DNA from 3 places in the Massilia luteola genome. Region 2 is predicted to be linked to each of the others. Evidence: riboswitches for the same ligand, from Rfam matches in the RefSeq annotation. Region 2 holds a riboswitch; each other region holds the start of a gene.
The links. Region 2 has a riboswitch for thiamine pyrophosphate ahead of U9J41_RS21050 (D-amino acid dehydrogenase). Riboswitches for the same ligand answer to the same signal wherever they lie in the genome.

Region 1 (5,464 bases), on a different contig from region 2:
GTCGCGGATCTGCGCGCCCGGATGACCCTTGGCCAGGTCGGCCGCGTGCGCCGCGATCTTGTACGTGATGATGCCGTCCTTGACGTCGTCCTTGTCGGGCAGGCCCAGGTGCTCCTTCGGCGTCACGTAGCACAGCATCGCCGTGCCGTACCAGCCGATGTTGGCGGCGCCGATGCCGGACGTGATGTGGTCGTAGCCCGGCGCGATGTCGGTCGTCAGCGGCCCAAGCGTGTAGAACGGCGCCTCGTGGCACTGCTCCAGCTGCAGGTCCATGTTTTCCTTGATCAGCTGCAGCGGCACGTGGCCCGGGCCTTCGATCATCACCTGCACGTCGTGCTTCCACGCGACCTGCGTCAGTTCGCCGAGGGTCTTCAGTTCGGACAGCTGGGCTTCGTCGTTGGCGTCGTAGATCGAGCCGGGACGCAGGCCGTCGCCCAGGCTGAACGCGACGTCGTAGGCCTTCATGATCGCGCAGATCTCTTCGAAATGCGTGTACAGGAACGATTCCTTGTGGTGGGCGAGGCACCACTTGGCCATGATCGAGCCGCCGCGCGAGACGATGCCGGTGAGCCTGCTCGCGGTCATCGGCACGTAGGCGAGACGCACGCCGGCGTGGATGGTGAAGTAGTCGACGCCTTGCTCCGCCTGCTCGATCAGCGTGTCGCGGTAGATCTCCCAGGTCAGGTCCTCGGCCTTGCCGTGCACCTTTTCCAGCGCCTGGTACAGCGGCACCGTGCCGATGGGGACGGGGCTGTTCCGGATGATCCATTCGCGGGTCTCGTGGATATGCTTGCCGGTGGAGAGATCCATCACGGTGTCGCCGCCCCAGCGCGTGGCCCAGGTCATCTTCTCGACTTCCTCGCCGATCGACGACGTCACGGCCGAGTTGCCGATGTTCGCATTGATCTTCACGAGGAAGTTGCGGCCGATGATCATCGGTTCCGATTCCGGGTGGTTGATGTTGTTCGGCAGGATGGCGCGGCCGCGCGCGATCTCGTCGCGCACGAATTCGGGCGTGATCTCGCGCGGGACCGATGCGCCGAACGACTGGCCCGGATGCTGGCGGCCCAGCACCTGCGCCATGCGCTTGCCCGTGGGACCGGCGGCCTCCATCGCGGCGAGGTATTCCTGGCGGCGCAGGTTTTCGCGGATGGCGACATATTCCATCTCGGGCGTGATGATGCCCTGGCGCGCGTAATGCATCTGCGTGACGTTGCGCCCGGCGACCGCGCGGCGCGGCTTGCGCTGCAGGTGGAAGCGCAGCTCGGCCAGTTTCGGATCGTTCAGGCGTTCGACGCCGTAGTGGGACGTCGGACCCGCCAGTTCCTCGGTGTCGCCGCGCTCGCGGATCCAGTCCGCACGCAGCGGCGCCAGGCCGGAGCGGATGTCGATGACGGCGTCGGGATCGGTGTACGGACCCGACGTGTCGTAGACCCACACGGGCGGATTCGGCTCATGGCCGAACGACGCCGGGGTGTCGGACTGGCGGATCTCGCGCATCGGCACGCGGATGTCCGGGCGGCTGCCCGTCACGTAGACCTTGCGGGAATTGGGCAGCGGCGCGACGGCGGCGGCATCGACGGTGGCGCTGGCGGAGAGGAATTTCGGATCGGCGTTCAAGTGCACTCCTTGTTGGTCACTAAGGGGCATTTCGAAACCGTCGCGAGCGGCAGCAGTTTTGGCCGGGACGCGCAGCTGTACGCGAATACAGCGAGCATCGCAGGGCAAAAAATGCAACGCGCAGCAGGTTTAGAAGTGCCCCGGGAGATCGGCGATCCAGCTGGAGGAGGTGCAAAGATGCGGGCAGACGAACGTGCACGCGGAACTCTGTAGCTTCCCTTCGCTGGCATTATCCAGATCAGGTTCAGAGGGTATTTCTCACCCACGCCGCGTGACGGCGCAGGACCCCTAGCATTGATGTCGCCCCGGATGGCCGGAGCGACGGGACGGAGTGTACGCGTGTTTTTTCAGAATGGCAAACGCCGGATCGCCTGCGCGACCGCGTCCGGCGCCTCCAGCGGCAGCAGGTGGCCGCGTCCCGGCACCGTCTCCAGCACCGCGTGCGGGATGAACGGGAGCAGGTGCGTGAGCAGCGCCGCCGGCGGGTCGACGCGATCCAGTTCGCCGGAGACGACCGTCACCGGCACGGCGATCCTGCGCGCCCGTTCCGTGATGTCGTGCGCCATCGCGCCATGCGGCCAGGCCCGTTTCGCGGCGTGCGCGCCGCGCAGGCTGTCCTCGACGACCTGGCTGCGCAGCGCGGGCGGCAGCGGGCCCGCGCTCAGCACGTGGTCGAGCGTGGCGCCGACGGCGGCCGCGTCGTCGTAGGCGTGGGCGATGGCGTCGCGCTGCTGCGCGTCGAGCGGCAGCGGCAGGGGTGGCGACGGCGCCACGAGGACGAGGCCGCGCAACCCGGCCGGGCGGTCCGCCGCGAGATATTGCGCGAGCTTGCCGCCCATCGAGTGGCCGACGAGGAGATAGCGGTCGAGCGCCAGCGCCTCGACCACGCCGCGCACGTCGGCCGCCATGTCGGCCAGCGCGTAGCCCGCGTCGGGCTGGCTGGAATCGCCCCAGCCGCGCAGGTCGACGGCCACATGCCGGTAACCGTCGGGCAGGGCGCCGATCACGGGTTGCCACGTGCGCGCCGAACCGCCCCAGTAGTGCAGATAGAGCAGGGTGGTCGCGCCGCTGCCGGTGAGGTGGACATCGAGTTCGATGCCGTTGGTCTTGATCTTCATTGCCGTTCCTGGGTGATGGGGTAAGACGAAGACTGTAACTTCCATCGGTTCGTTCGATAATCCCGGATTTCGTGGCATCATTTACCACTTTGGGTGGGAGATCGCATGGACCGGGTGACGAGCATGGCGGTGTTCGTGAAGAGCGTCGAGGGCGGCAGCCTGGCGGCCGCGGCGCGCCACTTCGGGCTGTCGCACGCGATGGTGAGCAAGCATCTGCGCGGCCTGGAGCAGAGCCTGGGCGTGCGCCTGCTGACCCTCACCACGCGCCGCCTGACGCTGACGGAGGCCGGCGACAATTACTTCCGGCGCTGCGTGCAGATCCTCGCCGACATCGAGGAGGCCAACCGCGAGGCGATGCAGTTGCAGGCCGTGCCGCGCGGCCTGCTGCGCCTGACGGCACCCGTGACGTTCGGCGAGCAGCACCTGGCGCCCGCGCTCGCGGCATTCCTCGCGCGCTATCCCGACATCGTGCTGGACGTCGAGCTGACGGACCGCTTTTCGGACCTCATCGACGAAGGCTTCGACCTGGCGCTGCGCATCGGCCGCCTGCCCGATTCGGCGCTCGTCGCGCGCCGCCTCGGCGCCAGCCGCATGATCACGTGCGCGGCGCCGGCCTACCTCGCGCGCCACGGCACGCCCGCGCATCCGTCCGAACTGGCGGCCCACCGCTGCCTGTACCTGAGCGGCGTGACGACGCCGGGCGAGTGGTGGTACGAGGCCGGCGGCGGCCGGATGACGGTCCGGGTCGACGGCCCGCTGCGGACGAATTCGATCGCGCTGGCATGCCAGGCGGCGCGCGCGGGCGCGGGCATCGTGTTCGGTCCGGCGTTCGCGCTCGCACCGTCGATCGCGGCCGGCGCCCTCGTGCCCGTGCTGGAGGACTTCGCCGGCGCCGCGCTGGACATCCACGCCCTCTACCTCAGCAAGCGCCACATGTCGAAGAAGCTGCGCCTGCTGATCGATTTCCTGGCCGGCCGCTTTGCCCCGCCGGTGGGCATGGACGGCGTTTGATGCGATACTGTCGGCGTCAATCCACCGTTCCGCCCACGCGATCCATGGCCATCCTGACCCACCTGCTGCTGTACCCGATCAAATCCTGCGCCGGCATCGCCGTCCGGTCGGCCGTCGTGAACGAATCCGGCCTGTCCGCGCTGGGCGTGCACGACCGCGAATGGATGCTGGTGACGGACGACGGCCAGTTCCTCACGCAGCGCGAGCATCCGCGCATGGCGCTGATCCGGCCGCTGCCCGACGGCGGCAGGCTGCGCGTCCATGCGCCCGGCATGGATGAACTGGCGCTGCCGCTCGCGTGGGACGAGGCGGCCGCCACGCGCACCGTGCGGATCTGGGACGACAAGGTCGACGCCGCCGATTGCGGCGACGCGGCGGCCGCCTGGTTTTCGGCCGCGCTGGCCACGCCGTGCCGCCTCGTGCGCTTCCACCGCGACGTCGTGCGGCCGACGAGCACCAGGTGGACGGATGGCGTGGAAGCGCGGACGCGCTTTGCGGACGGCTATCCGCTGCTGCTGATCGGCCAGGCGTCGCTCGACGACCTCAACGCGCGCCTCGTCGCGGCCGGCCGCCATGCGCTGCCGATGGACCGCTTCCGCCCGAACCTCGTCGTCGACGGTCTCGACGCGTGCGAAGAAGATTTCCTGGCGACGCTGACGGTGGGCGGCGTCCAGATCCGTCCCGTGAAGCCGTGCGCGCGCTGCCCGATCCCGTCCATCGACCAGGCGACGGGCATCCCGGGCCCGGACCCGCTCGACATCCTGCAGACCTACCGCGCCAATCCGCGCATGGAAGGCGCCATCTGCCTGGGCATGAATTGCATCGTGACGGCGGGTGCCGGCAGCGAACTGCATCTCGGCCAGGAGATGGAAACGGAAATCGCGTTCTAGGCCAGCGTCGCCAGCATCTCGTACGGATAGATGCCGCGCCGGTGGCCGTCGCTGAACGCCAGGTTCAGTGCATATGTACCCACCAGTTCGATCGCGGTCAGCCGTACGGCATCGCCGGCTTCGACGCCGGCGCCGGCCCGGCGCTGCGCGCGGCATGCCGAGCACGGGCAGGCCGCGCGCAGGCGCGCATGCGTGATGCGCACCGTGCGCCCGTCCGGCCAGCGCAGCGCCAGCACGCCTTGCGCGGCGTGGTTCTCGACCGCTTCCGGCAGCACCGTCATGCTTGCGCCGCGATTTGCTGGAGCGCGAGGCGCACGGACTTGCGCACTTCCGGGTCGGAATCGCTTTCCGCCTCGCACAGCGCGGGCAGTGCGGCGGGCGAACCGATCTCGCCCAGCGCCAGCGCCGCTTCTTTTCTCAGGTTGCCGATCCTGTGATCGAGCGCAGCGATCAGGGCCGGCAGCGCGTCCGGGTTGCGCAGGCGTCCCAGGCTGCGGGCGGCGCGCAGGCGCACCTGCCACCAGTCGTCGCCCAGCGCGGCGATCAATGCCGGCGCCGCGTCGCGCAGGCGCAGCTTGCCGAGCGTCGTCGCGGCTTCCTCGCGCACTTGCCATGCCTGGTCGGACAGGGCCGCCAGCAGGGCGGGCAATATGGCCTGCGGCGCGGCGGCAAAGCCCAGTGCACCCGCGGCGGCGCGGCGTACTTCCGGCTCCGGATCCTGGATCGCCAGCCGCGCCAGCGCGTCGACCGCATCGGGATGTTGCAGGAAACCCAGCACGGTCACCGCCTCGCGCCGCACGAGCGGATCGGCATCGCCGAGCGCCG
Region 2 (5,464 bases):
CGGCCTGGTGGTGCATCAGGTGCAGGCTCATGTACATGATGCGCGCCAGGAAGCCTTCCACGAACAGGCTGGCGCCCCGCAACGAACCCATCAGGTTGCCCACCGTCGTCTCGCGGCCGATCGACACCAGCGAGCCGTAATCGCGGTACACGTACGGCGCCGTCCGCGGCGGCTTGCCGGCCGCCTGGTCGATGAAGGTCTTGAGGAGATAATCGGCCTGCTGGTGCGCGGCCTGGGCGCGCGGCGGCACGGCCTTGCCCTTGCCGTCCGTGCAGGCGGCGCAGTCGCCCAGCGCATACACGTCGGGCACGTCGTTCACGCGCAGGTGCGCGTCGACCTCGACCTGGCCGCCCTTGGCCACGGGCAGGCCGAGCGAGCCCAGGAACTCGGGCGCGCGGATGCCCGCCGCCCACACGCACAGGTCGGCCGGATACAGGTTGCCCTTGTTGTCGCTGACCTGCGTCTTGTCGATGCAGTCGACGCGGCAATCGGTCACGACCCGGATGGCGCGCTCGTCGAGCAGGCGCGCCGCCGCGCTCGACACCCGTTCCGGCAGCGGCGCCAGGATCCGCGGCGCGCCTTCGAGCAGGGTGATGCGCACGTCGCGCTTCACCTGCAGCCGGCGAAAGCCATAGGCGGCGTAGGCACCGGACGCTTCGCGCAATTCGGCCGCCAGCTCGACGCCGGTGGCGCCACCGCCGATGATGACGATGTCGAGGCCGCTGTCGGCGGCGCCGTCCTCCTTCTGCTGCTCGGCCTGGGCGAGCAGGCGCAGCAGGCGCAGGCGGAACCGCTCGGCGTCCTCGGTGGCGTTCAGGGAAATCGTGTTCTCGCGCGCGCCGGGCACGCCGAAATAATTCGACGTGCTGCCGACGGCGATCACGAGCGAGCGATAGCCGAGGGTGCGCTCCGGCAGCACTTCCTCGCCGTCGGCCGCCGTGGTGACGGGCGCGATCGTGATGTGCCGCGCGGCCGCGTCGAGCGCCGTCATGGCCCCGTACACGAAGGAAAAGCCGCGGTCGTGCGCCAGCATCTGGTACGACAGGCCTTCCTGGTGGATGTCCAGCGTGCCGGCCGCCACTTCGTGCAGCGACGGCTTCCACACGTGGTACAGCCGGCTGTCGACCAGCGTCACCTTGCCTGGCCCCAGTTTGCGGCCCAGTTTGCAAGCCAGTTCCAGTCCGCCCGCCCCGCCGCCCACGATCACGATATCGCCCTGCAAGCCTGCCTCCGTCGGTCACGCCCGCTGCCGGGCTCACGCGGACAGTCTACTACGGGGCGGCGCAACGCCCCGTCACGGATCAGTCGTGGCCGTGGCCGTGGCCGTGACCATGGCCGTTGCCGTTGCCGTTGCCGTGGCCATGTCCTTCATCGTGGCCGCGGCCGTGCTCCCGGTCCTCGTGGCGGCCGTGGCCGCCGCCGTCGCGGTATTCCACGCGCTCGACGACGCGCACGTCGCGCGGTCCGCCGCGGTGTCCTTCGCGATACCCGCCGAAATGCTCACGGTAGCGCGGCACATAGGTGTTCGTGTACCACTCGTCGCGCACGAACAGGACCGGGCGGCCGCACGCGCCGTAACGGCCGCAGTAACGCGCCCAGTGCCTGCGGTGGCCCGGCGGCACGCGCAGGTAGATCGGTTCGGCCACGTATTGCGGCGCCGGCGTGATGATCACCGGTTGCGGCGCATACAGGACGGGGCGCGGCGCGAAGTCGCCGATGTCGACCCGGCCATAGAAGCCGGGCTGGCCGACGCTGATGGACACATTCGTCTGGGCCAGGGCCGGGAGAGCGGCGGCGCACAGCGCCACGCCGAAGATCAGGGATTTCATAGGATGACCTCTTTGTAATGTTTGGGTCGAGTTTATCAAACGAAATGTTACGTACAATTCGTTGCAACACATGCTTACATTGTCGCCGGGCGGGATTACAACAGACCGGGCCGCAATATTTCTCTTGGAGCAAGTGCGCGGCTACAATCGCCGGCTCCAATCCACTGAAAGGTCATCGATGTTCGCGAAACAAACCGTGCTGGCGGCCGCCCTGCTGGCGGCGGGCGCCGCCAACGCGCAGGTCGGCGCAACGGCCGACCTCGGCACCACCGGCGTGGGCTTCCACGTCGTCGTGCCGATGGAAACCTATCTGAACGGCCGCTTCGGCGTCAACTATTTCCGCCACAACTTGACCAAGACGTCGAACCTCGTCGAGTACGACCTCAAGGGCAAGCTGCAGACGTTCGACCTCCTGTTCGACTGGTACCTGACCGAAGGCAGCAGCTTCCACCTGACCGGCGGCGTCCTCTACAACGGCAACAAGTTCGACGCCAAGGCCAGGCCGAACGGCGCCGGCGCCTTCACGCTGAACGGCCATACCTACTCGACGGCCGACGTCGGCCTCCTGACCGGCAGCATCGATTACCGCAAGGCCGCGCCCTACGTCGGCATCGGCTGGGGCAATGCGCTGGCCCCGTCCTCGCGCTGGACCAGCAACGTCGACCTCGGCGTGTTTTACCAGGGTAATCCGAACGTGCATCTGGCCAGCACGAGCTGCCCGACGTCGCTGACGGACTGCGTGGCGCTCATCAACGACATCGCCGCCGAGCAACTGCACCTGCGCGACGACGTGGACTCGTTCAAGGTCTATCCGGTCGTGCGCGCGAGCATCGGCTACCGCTTCTGAGCGTCCTCCAGCGGCGCGCCGTCTCCCGTGCGGGTCGGCTAGGATGAGGCCAAAGGAGAGAGCGCCATGAAACCCCATCGTGCCTGCCATCGCCTGCTGCTCCTGGCCTGCCTCACGCTGGTGGCCTGCCAGGACCGGCGCGAACCGGTGAAGCCCACCGTCGCGCTGGCCCCGGCCACGGCCGTCATCCCGGCCTGAGCCGCGCGCCGCGCAGCCTGCCGCCGTCCGGCCGCATTCGCGCGCCGGCGCCGCCGCGCATCCATCGCCTCGCTTGCTCGTCCACTTTGCCGCCGCGCCGCGGACCGGTTAGAATTCTCCCTGCCATAAGGCAACGCTAGGGGTCCTGCAGCCGCAACCGCGGCCCGCGGGTGAGAAACACCCTCCGAACCTGATCTGGGTAATGCCAGCGAAGGGAAGCATGCGGATACCGGTCCCCGCGCCGGCGCCCGCCCTCCCTTGCCGGCGCCGCCCGTCACCACGACGCCAACGAGGAGCGGCATGCAACTTCCTGTTTCCAGAACCCACCCACGCCGTAGCGCGGCGGTGCGCCGATGAACGTGCTCGTCCTCGGCGCCGGCATCGTCGGGACCGCGACCGCCTGGTACCTGCGCGAGGCCGGCCACGACGTCACCGTGATCGAACGCCAGGGCGGCCCCGCGCAGGAGACGAGTTTCGCGAACGGCTGCCAGATCTCCGTGTCGCACGCCGAGCCCTGGGCCACACCCGCCGGCCTGCTCAAGGTCGTGCAGTCGCTGGGCCGGGAAGACGCGCCGCTGCTGTTCCGCCTGCATGCCGACCCGCTGCAATGGCGCTGGTGCCTGCAATTCGTGCGCGAGTGCGCACCCGGCCGCGTCGCCGCCAACCTGCGCCGTATCGTCGCCATGGCCGAGTACAGCCGCCGCAGCCTGCAGGCGCTGCGCGCGCGGACGGGCATCGACTACGACAGCCTCACGCGCGGCATCCTCCATTTCTACACGGACGACAAGGAATTCGAGCGCGCCCGCCGCGCGGCCGCCGCGATGCGCGACCTGGGCTGCCCGCGCATGACCGTGGACGCCGACGAGGTCGTGCGGATCGAACCGGCGCTGGCGCCCGTGCGCCGCCAGCTCGTGGGCGGCGACTTCACGGCCAGCGACGAATCCGGCGACGTGTACCGGTTCACGTCGCAACTGGCCGCGCGCGGCGCGGACGCCGGCATCCGCTTCCTGTACAACGCGACGGCGACGCGCCTGCTGGCCGGCGGCGAGCGCATCGACGGCGTGGAAATCATCGACGCCGAAGGCCGCCACCGGCAGCTGCACGCGGACGCCGTCGTCGTCGCGCTGGGCAGTTTTTCCGCGCACCTGCTCGCGCCGCTGGGGATCCGGCTGATGATCTATCCGGGCAAGGGGTATTCGGCCACGTATCCGGTGATCGATGCCGACGCCGCGCCGACCGTGTCGCTGACGGACGACGGCCACAAGCTCGTGTTCTCGCGCCTGGGCGCGCGCCTGCGCGTGGCCGGCACGTGCGAGTTGAACGGTTACACGCGCGACCTGAACCCCGTGCGCTGCGCGGCGATCACGCGGCGCGTCCGCGCGCTGTTCCCCGGCGCCTGCGACTACGACGCCGCCACGTACTGGGCGGGCCTGCGGCCGTTGACGCCATCGAACGTCCCGCTCATCGGCCGCACGCGCTTCGCGAACCTGTACCTGAACACGGGCCACGGCACGCTGGGCTGGACGATGGGATGCGGTTCGGGGCAGGCGATCGCGGACATCGTGTCGGGGCGGAGGCCGGACGTCGATTTCCCATTCGCCGGCGGCGGCGCGTGACAATCGGCGTGTTTTCGGGGGTGTCCGGGCTGCTACACTCGCGCCGGCAATGGATCGGACCCGGCGTGGAAAGACTTCGGCATGAAAAAGAATTTGGCAACCAAGTGGTGGATCGAGCTGCCGTGCTGCGTCTGCGCGGTCTTGATCGTGCAGGGATGGCTGCAGGCCGCCGGCGTGGACGACTCGGCGCTGCACGGCGGATTCTCGTTCGCCAGGCTGGCGGTCTGGGCGTGCTGCTTCTATGTGGTCGAGCGCATCATCAAGTTCGCGCTGTGGGCGATCGTGCTGGCCATTGCGCCTGGCAAGGCCGGCGATATGCCTTAGGCGCCGGACGACGCACCGGCGGCATCAATACGTCCAGCCGACCCGGAACCACGCCTCCAGCCGCGGCGCCAGCCAGAACCAGTTCACCGGGAACGCCGCCGCGGCAAGGAAGAACGCGGCACCGGACAGGCCGTCGGCGGGCCTGCCCGTTTCCCCGAAACGTCGCCTGAGAACGAAGCCGGCGAGGCCGGCAATGCCGCCGACGCACGCCGTCACGACGAGGACGAATCCCCACGCGGACACCCGGCTCGACATGACGAGCGCGAAAGGCAGGACCACCGCAAGCGCACCGAGGCCGGCGCTCGCAACCGCCAACACGAGGGCCGCGGCCGTGCGGCCTCGCGCCCGGCATACGGCCCGGATAGCCATCGGGATGCCCAGGCACGAGAACCCGAGCAGCATTCCAAGAAACACGAGTAATAAAATCAAGCCCATCGGCCTTGTCGCAACGGAAGTCCACGAAGGCGCAGTGTACGTGCGCGTTGCACTCACGACAAGTGGACACCCGCCGTGACCCTAGGTTGGGCGACAGGTTACACTGTCGCCTTTTCCAAGACTGCCTCCGCCACCATGTCGTTCGCTTCGCTCGGCCTGATCGACCAGATCACGCGCACCCTCGCCTCGCTGTCCTACCACACGCCCACCGCCGT
Region 3 (5,464 bases), on a different contig from region 2:
CGAGACTGAGGGCCTGGTCCATGATTGACGGCGATAATTGCGATGCTGCCTGTATTGCAAGCCGCGTGCCAGCATGCTTTCCCGGGCGGAGAAGGGCGCATGGACGCGCGGCGCTGCCCGCTGGCGGGCAACGGTGTCCGGAAACGGACACTCGTCCGCAGGTTGCATAAACGGGCCGCACCTTCCATAATCGCCGACTCGCCCGCATCTCTTCTTCCATGAACGATTCCCTGGTCCTGCTTGGCTTTACCACCACGCCGCTCGAATTGCTCGGCTTCGTCCTGTCGGTCGCGACGGTCGTGCTCACGATCCTGCGCAACCACTGGGGCTGGTTCTTCGCCATCGTGTCGTCGGCCACGTACGGCGTCGTGTTCTTCGACGCCCGCCTGTACGGCGACGCCGGCCTGCAGGGCGTGTTCATCGCGGCCTCGGTCTGGGGCTGGTGGCAGTGGCTGCGCGGGGCCGAGGGCAAGCCGCTGCCCGTGACGCGTCTTGCGCGCGCGGGCTGGATCGCGGCGCTGGCCGGCTGGGCGCTCGGCTTCGTCGTGCTGTCGGCGTTCCTGAAGGCGTACACGGACACCGACGTGCCGCACATGGACGGCTTCCTGACGGCCGGCAGCCTGCTGGGCCAGCTGCTGACGGCGAAAAAGAAGATCGAGAACTGGCACACGTGGATCGTCGTCGACGTGCTGTACGTGGGCCTGTACGTGTACAAGGGCCTGCACCTGACGGCGATCCTGTACGCCGTGTTCGTCGTGCTGGCCGTGCTGGGCCTGCGCGCCTGGACGGCGGCCGCGCGCGCGGATGCGGCGCCGCACGGCGGCGTGCCGGTCGCCGAGGGCGCGTGATGGCGCCGCGGCGGATCGCCCTGCTGGGCGCGGAATCGACCGGCAAGTCGACATTGGCCGCCGCGCTGGCACGACGCTACGGCACGTTATGGGTGCCGGAATACCTGCGCGAATTCGTCGAGGTCAACGCCCGCGTGCCGCGCGAGGACGACCAGGGCGGCATCGCCCGCACGCAGCGCGAACGCGAGCTGCTGCTCGCGCGCGACGCGCGCGTGCGCGACTTCCTGTTCGTCGACACGACGCCGCTGATGACGGCCGTGTACAGCCGCATCTACTGGGGCCGCGTGCCGCCCGACCTGCTGGCCCTGGAAGCGGCGCACGATTATGCGTGGACGCTCGTCGCGGCGCCCGACCTGCCGTGGGTGCCGGACGGGCTGCAGCGCGAGTCGGAAGAGGTGCGCCAGCGCGTGCATGCGCAGTTGCTGGCCGTGCTCGATGAGCGCCGCATTCCGTTCACGTTGTTGACGGGGGAGCTGGAGGAGCGGTTGCGGCAGGTGGAAGCGTTGATCGGTTGCCCACCGGTCGTTCCCGCGCAGGCGGGAACCTAATCTCTGCCCACCTGGATACAAACTTGAGCCCCAGCCTGCGCGGGGGCGACGTCGGTTGAGAATCGAACCGCGCCTGCTTCCGCGACTTCGTACCGACACTTGGGCCCACGCCTGCGCGGGGGCGACGGGTCGCAGGTCAGCTTAGAAATCGAACTGCGCCGACATGCGGAACGTGCGCGGTGCGCCCGGCAGCAGGTAGCCGCCCAGTTCCGGCGTCACGTCGCGCCAGTAGAACTTGTCGAACAGGTTCTCGGCCCGTGCACGCAAGGTGACGTTCGTCGCGCCCCATTTCACGCCATACGACGCGCCCACGCCGAACACGTGGTAGTCCGGCACGAACACCGTGTTCTCGACGTCGAACGCCTTCCTGCCCGAATATTGCCACGTGCCGTCCAGCTTCAGGCCCGGAACCGCTGCCACCGCGTACTGCACCCACGCCGTCGACTTGAACGCGGGGACGTCCGTCACGCGCTTGCCGTCGATGCCCGCCTGGCCCGTGCCTTCCTGGCGCGTGTTCAGCGCCATCAGCGACAGGCTCCAGTCCAGCGCGGGCGTGGCCTTGCCCTGCGCCGTCAGTTCGAGGCCGCGGTGCGTCTCTTTGCCGTTGCGGACGAACGTGTTGTTCGCATCCGTGTATTCCAGGCCCTGGCGGATCTGGAACAGCGCGGCCGACAGGTTGACGCCATTGTCCAGCGCGGCCTTGGCGCCGATCTCGACCTGGTGCGAACGCTGCGGCGCCAGCACCTGGTTCTCGTTCGCCGTCTGCATCGGGGCGACGCCGCCGTGCTGCAGGCCGTGGCTGACGGCGGCGTACACGTTCCACTCGCGCGCTGGGCTGAACACGAGGGCGACGTTCGGCAGCAGGAATGAATCGTCGCTGTGCGCGTCGCTGCGTTTCACGTCCACGTGGCGCAGGCCCGCGTGCACGGTCAGCTGGTTGGTCAGGCTCACGATGTCCTGCGCGAACAGGGCGCGTTCCTCGTCGCTGCGGCGCTCGGACACGGAGCCCGTCACGCGATCAGCGGCGACGTGCGGCGACACGAGCGGGTGCCACAGATTGCTGTAGCCGACGTAGTCGTACACGTAGTCGCCGAAGCTGTCGTGGCGCTCGGAATACGAGGTGCCGACGGTCAGCGCGTGGCGGATCGTGCCGGTCGCGAATTTACCTTGCACCTGCGCCTGCACGCCCCACGGCGACTTGCGCTCGCCCGTGCTCTGGTAGTCGTAGACGTCGTAGTCGCCGTTCGAGCAGTAGCCCGGATAGAAGCCCGCGCCCTCGTTGCTGCAGCCGTAAGGGAACGCGGTGAAGTCGTTGCGCTTGAACCAGTGCTTGTTGGCGGCCACGGTCGCGAGCCAGCCGGGGGCGAGCTTGTATTCGAAGCGCAGTCCGAGATTGCTGTCCTTGGTCGTGACGGGGCGCGTCCACGGCTGGTCGTTCAGCAGCATGTTGGGCGATACGCCGGTCGGCAGCACCTCGTTGCGGATCAGCTGGAAGCCGGGCGCCGTGATCTGGGCCTTGCGCTGGTAATCCATGTCCAGCTGCAGCAGCGCATCCGGCGTGATCTGCCAGTCGAAGGCGGCCGACACGAACTGGCGGTCGCCGTTGGCGCCGCGCACGTACGGGTGCAGGTCGGCGGCGGCCGCGTTGATGCGGTAGCCGAAGCGGCGGTCCTCGAAGCGGCCGCCGAGATCCACGGTGCCGTACAGCGTGCCGCGCTCGGAGACTTCCACCGTGGCGGAGCGCAGCGGCGCGGCAGTCGGACGCTTGGTCACGTAGTTGACGATGCCGCCAGGCGTGGCGATGCCGGCCGTCAGGCCCGCGAGGCCTTTCAGCACTTCGATGCGTTCCTTGTTCTCCAGCGGGATCTGGGTGTCGCCCGGGATCGCGAAGCCGTCCTTGCGGTAGCTGTAGTTGTTGTCCAGCGCGAAGCCGCGGATCGAGAATTGCTCGGCATAGCCGACGGCGTTGTAGGCGTCGGCCACGGACGCGTCGAAGCGCATCGCGTCGGTCGTGGAGCGGATCGACAGGTCCTGCATCTGCGTGCGGCCGATGGCGGTGATGGAGGCCGGGGTGTCGAACAGCGACGCCTCGCCGAAGCCGCCGACGCTGGCGCGGTCGACGGTGATGAAGCGGTTGCCCGTGACGACGACTTCGGCGACCGGGTGGGTGGTGTCCTGCGCCTGCGCGTTCGCGATGAAGGCTTGCGCGACGGCGCCGGCCAGGATGGTGTACTTCAAATGACGGTTCATGGTTTGCTCGTTTTCGCGCGCCGACGATGGGCGCGCTGCTTTTTCTTAAAAGCCGGAGCCAACGGGGGGAAGGGCAAACAAGGATGGGAACTGCGTTGCGCTTTCCTTCGCTGGCATTATCCAGATCAGGTACGAAGGGTATCTCTCACCCGGGAAGCGAACTCCCAGGACCCCTAGCGAAGGCGCGAGTGTAGCACACCGCGCCCTAATATGGTGCGTCTGTCAATGGCGCCGTTCAGGCCGGCTCGGGAATCGCCGCCGGATGCGCCACGTGCGCCCGCGCGTGCAGCAGGTGGCGCTGCACGATGGCACGTGAGGCTTCGCCGATGAGGCGCCAGTGCTCGCGCCGCAAGGCCGCGCGCTTGCGGTGCTTGGACGGCATCTCGGACAGCGGCTTGACGTAGAACGGCAGCGGGATCAGGTAGCCGTCGCGGCCGGGCATCTCTTCGCCGCCGAGGATTTTCCAGAAGCCGTCGTAGGCGTTGGCGAAGTGCTTTTCCGGGTCGGGATCGTAGGCGATATGCGCTTCGCTGCGGATGGCGACGACCTTGTCCATGCCGAGCGCCAGTGCGATGCCCTGCATGGCCGCGAAGCAGAAGAAGCTGGGCGAATTGTTCGGGAAGATGCGCTCGAACGCCTCGAACGCGGCGCCGGAATCGACCCAGCGGCCCTGGTTGCGTGCGATGAAGGCGACGACCGGCATGTCGACGCCCGCCATCCCGCCGTCGAGCCAGCTGAAGGACAGGCGGTGCAGGCATTTGCCGTCCGCGATCAGCGCGACGGTGAGGTCGCCTTCCGCATTGCTGCGCGACGCCATTTCGAGCTGGATCATGAAGCTGCTGCCTTCGGCCTCGTGCTGCCACAGGGGCAGGCAGCGCTGGCCGTAGACGGCTTCCAGATAGCCCTCGTTGAACGTCGATTCCTCGAAGCGGTAGTGGCTCAGCACGGCCTGCACGCGCTGGCGCGGGCTCAGGCCCTTGATCAGGTAGTCGCGGTGGCTGAGGTGGTGGAACGGGTCGTCGTTGGCCAGGCCCGCCACGTGCTTGCGGTAGACGCCGAGCCGGCACAGGGTGCGGTGGTCGCGGTAATAGGCCAGCACGCGCAGGCTGCGCGCGATGCACAGGACCCACGACGACAGGCTGTACTGGCGCCGGCGGGCCATCCAGTGTTTGGTCAGGTGAGCGAAAATCATGGTGCGCTCCGGGTACGGTATCGGTGGATTTATCTCGTCAGTTTTTTGCTAAACGGTAATTGATCGTTCAGCAGATCAAGATCGATGCCATCGATAACTCATTCCCCCCGTATTTCTTATTGTCTTCATGTCTCTCTTTGTTGATCTTTTGTCAGGCAAGTGCCAGACGCAAGACTAGCACGATTGCTGCGCCGAACATCGAAAAGCTGCTCAATAATTGAGTCAGACCGAACAAGTTGAGGAGCGTCGCATGGTGTATGAACTTTTTTACTGGCCGAGCATCCAGGGCCGCGGCGAATTCGTCCGCCTGGCGCTGGAAGAAGCGGGCGTGCAATACGTCGATGTGGCGCGCGGGCCGGGCGGCATGGCGCGCATGATGGCGGCGATGGACGGCGCCGACCATCCGTCGTTCGCGCCGCCGTTCCTGAAGGCGGGCGACGTGACGGTCGGGCAGACCGCCAACATCCTGATGTTCCTGGGTGAGCGCCACGGGCTGGCGCCGCAGGATGCGCAAGGTAGATACTGGGTGAGCCAGATCGAGCTGACGATCGCCGACATCGTGGCGGAAGCGCACGACACCCATCACCCGATCGCCACGTCACTGTATTTCGAGGACCAGCGCCCGG

Region 1: another riboswitch for thiamine pyrophosphate. It lies ahead of thiC (phosphomethylpyrimidine synthase ThiC); the one in region 2 lies ahead of U9J41_RS21050 (D-amino acid dehydrogenase).
Region 3: another riboswitch for thiamine pyrophosphate. It lies ahead of U9J41_RS01020 (TonB-dependent siderophore receptor); the one in region 2 lies ahead of U9J41_RS21050 (D-amino acid dehydrogenase).

What each region holds. Positions count from the first base shown of each region.
Region 1 is NZ_JAXOFN010000005.1:165,133-170,596, reverse strand. It holds gene thiC (phosphomethylpyrimidine synthase ThiC) at 1-1,620, opposite strand, end outside; TPP riboswitch at 1,819-1,920, opposite strand; gene U9J41_RS08620 (alpha/beta fold hydrolase) at 1,968-2,738, opposite strand; gene U9J41_RS08615 (LysR family transcriptional regulator) at 2,844-3,749, shown strand; gene U9J41_RS08610 (MOSC domain-containing protein) at 3,794-4,639, shown strand; gene U9J41_RS08605 (DUF971 domain-containing protein) at 4,636-4,920, opposite strand; gene U9J41_RS08600 (HEAT repeat domain-containing protein) at 4,917-5,464, opposite strand, start outside.
Region 2 is NZ_JAXOFN010000023.1:24,377-29,840, forward strand. It holds gene U9J41_RS21030 (NAD(P)/FAD-dependent oxidoreductase) at 1-1,222, opposite strand, end outside; gene U9J41_RS21035 (hypothetical protein) at 1,302-1,829, opposite strand; gene U9J41_RS21040 (hypothetical protein) at 2,008-2,676, shown strand; gene U9J41_RS21045 (hypothetical protein) at 2,743-2,874, shown strand; TPP riboswitch at 3,003-3,108, shown strand; gene U9J41_RS21050 (D-amino acid dehydrogenase) at 3,228-4,490, shown strand; gene U9J41_RS21055 (hypothetical protein) at 4,572-4,814, shown strand; gene U9J41_RS21060 (hypothetical protein) at 4,839-5,228, opposite strand; gene U9J41_RS21065 (DEAD/DEAH box helicase) at 5,385-5,464, shown strand, end outside.
Region 3 is NZ_JAXOFN010000001.1:213,176-218,639, forward strand. It holds gene U9J41_RS01005 (efflux RND transporter periplasmic adaptor subunit) at 1-22, opposite strand, end outside; gene pnuC (nicotinamide riboside transporter PnuC) at 219-848, shown strand; gene U9J41_RS01015 (ATP-binding protein) at 848-1,396, shown strand; gene U9J41_RS01020 (TonB-dependent siderophore receptor) at 1,538-3,646, opposite strand; TPP riboswitch at 3,732-3,831, opposite strand; gene U9J41_RS01025 (DUF535 family protein) at 3,882-4,838, opposite strand; gene U9J41_RS01030 (glutathione S-transferase) at 5,089-5,464, shown strand, end outside.